Regions from separate parts of the Colwellia sp. BRX8-5 genome, predicted to be linked through region 2. Evidence: riboswitches for the same ligand, from Rfam matches in the RefSeq annotation. Region 2 holds a riboswitch; the other holds the start of a gene.

Region 1 (3,434 bases), on a different contig from region 2:
CATATCAAGCTGACCTTTTTCACCTTGATACTTTTCACCAAAATGAACATAGTCACCAATGTTAATATTGACCCCATAATTATTAATAGGATTCACAACTTGCCAATGATAAATTTTTGTTTTATCAATTTTATTGTGTTCAACTTTAATTAATCGACCATTAGACACATCCATTAAATGTTCTGGCACTTCAACGCTGATTAACACGCCATTGTTGGGTTCGTCGGCAGGATGATCTTTATTTGGCCACCAAATACTAGAGCCAATGCCTTGATTTGAAGTGGCAATAAAGTCGAGGCCATTACTGTCTTTCTTCCAAGTAATACCGCCATCCCATGGGGCGTTTTTTGCGGTAACGGGCTGTCCAGAGAAGTACATAGTTATCTTCTGCTCCGAGCCTATTTCTTGCTTACTGGCTGGGGTAATAAAATAAGAATAGCCATCTTGCCCTACTTCAAGCGCTTTACCATTTTGGTGTACTTTCTCAAGCTTCATTGGCGCCTGTAGTTCTATTTGTAAACGTTCACCTTTAGCTAACACCTTATAAGTCATGGTGTTTTTACCTGAAAAAAGCTTAGTTTCAGGGTCAACTTTTACATTAAGATGATAATGAATTAAATCCCACCACTTTCTTTCTGGTGTAATAGTACCCCGTAATTTTTCTTGGTGCGTTACCTTGCCACTTTCTTGTTGCCAATTACTCGCGCTAACATGCCCAGCAAAAACCATAGCGCAAACTAAGCCAGCAAGTGAAGTCGTTATCCGTTTTTTTATCATTGTTATTGTCCTAACACTCTCTCGTATACAATATACTAGCATTGTGTAATATAAATTGTGAACCCTAAAAAGGGTAAGATCTGTCAACGACTCACATCGTTATCTAAAAATTAATTATAACCAAATACAACATTATGATTGCGTATTTTGAAACTAATACGATAGAATCACCACAATTACTTGTCGGAGTGCTGAGATTATTTCTAAAGAAATATTCAAAGCTGAGATCGCGAAAGCGGGATCCGTAGAACCTGATCAGATTAATATCTGCGTAAGGGAACAAGGTAAAATATAGCGGTTAAAGCATTAATATTTAATCCGTTTTATTTTTTCCTCACTCTACACTTCGTCTTTTTTTACTGCATTTATAACAAAATGCAACTTATTAAAAGGCAGCATAATGACCAAAAAAGCTAACAAACTCACTCGCAGAGAACGTCGCGAACAAGCTGAAACATTCTTAAAAAACGTTTCTGATCAATCATTCCCAAATTCTAAAAAAGTTTATGTGCAAGGTAAAATTCACGATATCAAGGTAGGTATGCGCGAAATCACCTTGTCTGATACTTTATTAGCGGGTAATAAAGATAAGCCAACCTACGAAAAAAATGAACCTCTTTGCGTCTACGATACCTCAGGTTTTTATACCGATGAAAGTGTCGAGATAGACGTACACAAAGGTATTCCTCGCCTGCGTGAAAGTTGGATTGATAGTCGTGGTGATGTTGAGCTCTTAACATCAAATAGCTCTACTTATGCTCAACAACGTTTAGCTGACGATGGTGTTGACGCGATACGCTTTGAACACTTACCTAAAATGCGTGTTGCTAAAAAAGGTCAAAACGTTACCCAAATGCACTATGCTCGCCAAGGGATCATTACCCCTGAAATGGAATATATTGCCATTCGTGAAAATTTAAAACGTGAAGAGGTCAAAGATAAAACCTTACTACTACAACATAAAGGTCAGTCATTTGGCGCCAGTATTCCAGCGCAAATTACCGCAGAGTTTGTCCGTGATGAAGTCGCGCGTGGCCGAGCAATTATTCCGGTAAACATTAACCACCCAGAATGTGAGCCGATGATTATTGGTCGTAACTTTTTAATTAAAGTAAATGCCAATATTGGTAATTCGGCGGTGACCTCTTCCATTGAAGAAGAAGTAGAAAAACTGGTTTGGTCGACCAAGTGGGGCGCAGACACGGTAATGGATTTATCAACGGGTCGTAATATTCATGAAACCCGCGAATGGATCATGCGCAACTCGCCAGTGCCCATTGGTACGGTGCCTATCTATCAAGCGCTAGAAAAAGTAAATGGCGTGGCAGAAGACTTAACCTGGGAAATTTTCCGCGATACCCTTATCGAACAAGCCGAGCAAGGTGTTGATTATTTTACCATTCATGCCGGTGTATTATTACGCTATGTTCCAATGACCGCTAAGCGTGTCACCGGTATTGTCTCACGTGGTGGTTCAATTATGGCGAAGTGGTGCTTAGCGCATCATAAAGAAAATTTTTTATACACCCACTTTGAAGATATTTGTGAAATATTAAAGCAATACGATGTCTCGTTTTCACTCGGCGACGGTTTACGCCCGGGCTCGGTTGCTGATGCCAACGATGAAGCACAATTTGCCGAATTACATACCTTAGGCGAATTAACTAAAATTGCTTGGCAGCATGATGTACAAACGATTATTGAAGGCCCCGGGCATGTGCCACTGCATATGATCAAAGCAAATATGGACGAGCAACTTAAACATTGTGGTGAAGCACCTTTTTATACGTTAGGTCCGTTAACGACTGATATTGCACCGGGTTATGACCATATTACTTCGGGTATTGGCGCCGCTAATATTGGTTGGTACGGTTGTGCCATGCTTTGTTATGTCACTCCTAAAGAACATTTAGGCTTACCCAATAAAGAAGATGTTAAAGAAGGTTTAATGACCTATAAAATTGCTGCCCATGCCGGCGATTTAGCAAAAGGTCATCCGGGGGCACAAATTCGTGATAATGCGATGAGCAAAGCGCGCTTTGAATTTCGTTGGTACGATCAATTTAATATCGGTTTAGACCCTGAAAGAGCCAAGGCTTATCACGATGAAACCTTGCCACAAGAATCAGGTAAAGTTGCCCACTTCTGCTCTATGTGTGGTCCAAAATTTTGTTCGATGAAAATATCTCAGGAAGTACGTGACTATGCCGCGGGTCTTGAAGCCAGCAATAAAATAGAAATACAGTTACTTGACGAAGTCATTGTTTTAGATGCAACGCCAACCGATATTGCACAAGGCATGGCTGAAAAGTCGGCGGAATTTAAAGCGACCGGTAGTGAAATTTACCATCAGGTGAAATAGTCAGCCGATGACTATTTCTCAACAGTTCCCTAAACCTACTCAAATCTGTGCCAACATCGTTGTTATTGGCGCAGGATTAGTGGGTCGTTTAATGGCATTGTCTCTGGTTAATCAAGGTCATCAAGTAACCTTGATTGATAAAGATAATAAACAGGGCCACCAAAGTGCCGCTTATGCTGCTGCCGGTTTATTAACGCCGCTAGGTGAAGCTATGCATAGCGATCGTAATATTGTTGAAATGGGCTTTGAGTCATTAGCGCTTTGGCCTGAGATTCTTGCTAAATTAGACAGTTAC
Region 2 (3,434 bases):
TTGTTTATCGGTAGTATGATTATTTAAAGGTAAGCTTGCTAAAAAAGTGAGCTTGTCATTATTAAGTAAAGACAATTCGCCAGCAGCGTCTGCAATTAAGTATTGCTGCTTATTCTCACTATTAACAGGTAATGCAATTACGGTTGTTTTATTGGTTGAACTTAGGCTAGGCAGCTGCGCTAAAACTTCGAGTTGAACTTCTTCAGCAATCGCTGTTAAGGGCGTTAATAGGCAGTAAAAAGCCAGCAACATTGGAAGTGCTCGCGTAGTTATTTTTTTTATATAATGAAAAACGTCCATATTTTGCCAACAATCCTAATTTTATAAAATTATAGGTAATCCGTTTTAATGTTTCAATAAAATGACTTGGTGTGAATCAATAAATTGTGATTTTTTACTATCATTGAGATAGCTTAACCTTCCGTCGACAACTAATTGGTCGCCTAGCTCGGCCTTATCTTTAATATAATGTGCTTGTTTTCCCCAGATATGTACCGAACGTTCGATAGAAATATTTTGGGTTTGCTGTGTTATAGGCGAATACACTAAATTATTAACGGTTAAGTTAAGCGCGACTAATTCTTTATTATTCTCGGTTAGTACTAAATTAATATCGCTGCTTATTTCACCACTCATATGCACTTGGTTTATTGATTGGGCGTAACCCTTTGCAAATGTTTGTGCATAAGTGGCGTGTAATATTTCACGGTTAGCTTTTTTACTATTAAGTAAATAGCCTTGCACTAAAATAACATCACCCTTTTGCGAGTGAATAAGTGAACGATCAACAATATCACCAATAACTTTAACCGTATGATAACTCGTCCATTCTTTAAACTGTTGGCTCGTTTTGTCAAACCATCGGCTATGGGTCGCTAATACTAACTCAGCTACAGCAAGGACCGGGTTTGCTTGATAACGAATATCAGGCTTAGCAACTAAATTTCCTAATAAGGTTACTGAACATAAATGATTTTGGCTTAGATGATTTGTCATGGCAATTTAATAAAAAAAACTATAGTGCTAATTTACTGAAAATCATCAGATTAAGCAAATACATGACATTAAATAACCATAATTTTTCTGTACTTTGATGATAAAATTGTTAGTATGCCGATCAAACCAAGGGGTGCAATAAAAAGCTGTTGTTAATAGGCTTTTGTATTGCTGAGAATTTTTACCCTTAATACCTGAAACGGATAATGCCGGCGTAGGAATGGTTAATATGTTGAATACTTATCGTAAACACTTTTTGTAAGTGCTTACTTACGGTGTATTTACCTTATTGCTCTTTTTTGCTTGCATGCCATAAAAAGAGCCCAGTATGAATTTTATAAAATCTCCTATTTCAATTGCGGTAACAACGACTTTATTGACTTTTGCTAGCGTCACACAAGCAAATGAGTCAAATGATATTGAGCGTATAACCGTCACTTCCAGCTTCAATAAGCAATCTTTAGCGCAAGCTCCTACTAGTATTGCAATCATCGACCAACAAAAAATAGCTGAGCAGGGCATTCAACATTTTGAAGAAGTTATTAATGGTGTCGCCAACTTAAATTTCTCTGGTGGAACATCTCGTCCGAAATATTTACAAATTAGAGGCGTCGGTGAACGCTCTGAATACCGCGGTGCGCCAAACTCATCAGTGGGCTTCATTGTCGACGATATCGATTTGTCAGGCTTGGGCATGGCAGCTTCTATGTACGATGTTCAACAAGTTGAAGTCTTAAGAGGTCCACAAGGTACACGTTTTGGTGCCAATGCGCTTGCGGGTTTAATTTACATAAAATCAAAAGACGCAACAGAATTACCCGAGCATGGTTTTAAAGTAACGTTAGGCAATGACGACTTAATTAATGTTGCCGGTTATAGCTCTGGTGCTGTCACTGAAGACTTAAATTACCGCATATCATTAGAGCAACATCAACAAAACGGTTATCGCGACAATCTTTATCTAAATAGAGATGATACTAATGGCATTGACGAGTTTTCTGGAAAGTTCAAATTGCAATATACGGCAACAGAAGATTTAAGTGTTGATTTTACTTATATATTTGCGGATAACGATAATAGTTTCGACCCATGGACATTAGATAACAACGGCTTTAATACGATCACGGACAACCCAGGTGTTGATAATCAAAAATCGCATGGCGGCGCACTAAAATTTAGCTTTGAAGGTTTGTCATTTGCAAAATTCGAAGCGATAAGCAGCTATACCAAGACAGAGCATCAGCACGCTTATGATGGTGATTGGGCAAACGCAGATTATTGGGCAAGTAAAAGTTGTGATGGTGCGCCATGTGAATACAGTTACCTTTGGGACAAACGCGCCGATAGAGATGTATGGTCACAAGAGTTTCGATTATCATCAAATGACGGCTCAAGAATTTTTGACAATACAACTGCTTGGCTAGTGGGTACTTACATTAGCAAAATGAATGAAGATAACGACCTTGACTCTTTTTATAATGGTTGGGAAGACGAAATACTCGACTCTACATACTCAGCTAATAATTATGCAATTTTTACCCAGTTAGACAGTGTTCTTAGCTATGGCCATGAATTATCAGTAGGTTTGCGCGTTGAAAAACGTTCAACCGATTATAGCGATAGTGCTGGCGATGAGTTTGACCCGTCTGAAACCATGTGGGGCGGACACATCGCCTTGAGTAAAACCATTAACAATGAGCATTCTGCCTATGTTCGTGTCGCGCGTGGCTACAAAGCGGGTGGTTTTAATATGGATTTACCCGAGCAATTAATCCAATTTAAAGAATTTGATACCGAAGTCTTAGTCAATTATGAATTAGGTCTGCAATCGAATATGCTAAATAATACCTTAGTCAGTCGACTAGCCTTATTTTATATGGACAGACAAGATCAACAAGTTAATGCTTCTCAACAGAACCCTGATAAGCCACAGCAATTTACCATTTACACGGCAAATGCCACCAGTTCAAGCAGTTACGGTTTGGAACTTGAGTTAACATATCAGGTTAATAGTAATTTAACGATCGACTCGACAGTGGGCTACCTAAACGCAACATATGATGTTTATGGCTATTCTGACAAGTACGGTACAAACATTGACATTTCAGGACGCGATTTAGCACACGCACCAAGCTATACCTTTAGCCTTGGCTCTACGTATCGCAGCGACAATGGCGTTGTCTTCAATGTGAACTGGTCAGGAAAAGATGAATTTTTCTTCTCTGATAGCCATGACGAAAAAGCGTCAAGTTCAAACTTATTGAATGCGAAAATTGCTTATGAACTCGCTGATTGGTCTATTTCACTTTGGGCTAGAAATATTACCGATGAAAAAATCGCAACACGCGGCTTCTTCTTCGGCAACGAACCTGATTTAGATTGGGTAGCTAAAAAATATCAACGTTTTGGCGCACCAAGACAAATTGGTGTAACGTTTG

The links. Region 2 has a riboswitch for thiamine pyrophosphate ahead of H4J62_RS01030 (TonB-dependent receptor). Riboswitches for the same ligand answer to the same signal wherever they lie in the genome.
Region 1: linked by a shared signal. The riboswitch ahead of thiC (phosphomethylpyrimidine synthase ThiC) and the one ahead of H4J62_RS01030 (TonB-dependent receptor) in region 2 are both predicted to bind thiamine pyrophosphate.

The regions. Positions count from the first base shown of each region.
Region 1 is NZ_JACGVR010000002.1:186,349-189,782, forward strand. Features, by position in the region: gene H4J62_RS02370 (M1 family metallopeptidase) at 1-777, opposite strand, end outside; TPP riboswitch at 952-1,073, shown strand; gene thiC (phosphomethylpyrimidine synthase ThiC) at 1,178-3,139, shown strand; gene H4J62_RS02380 (FAD-dependent oxidoreductase) at 3,147-3,434, shown strand, end outside.
Region 2 is NZ_JACGVR010000001.1:242,551-245,984, reverse strand. Features, by position in the region: gene H4J62_RS01040 (SHOCT domain-containing protein) at 1-300, opposite strand, end outside; gene H4J62_RS01035 (single-stranded DNA-binding protein) at 346-996, opposite strand; TPP riboswitch at 1,116-1,234, shown strand; gene H4J62_RS01030 (TonB-dependent receptor) at 1,325-3,434, shown strand, end outside.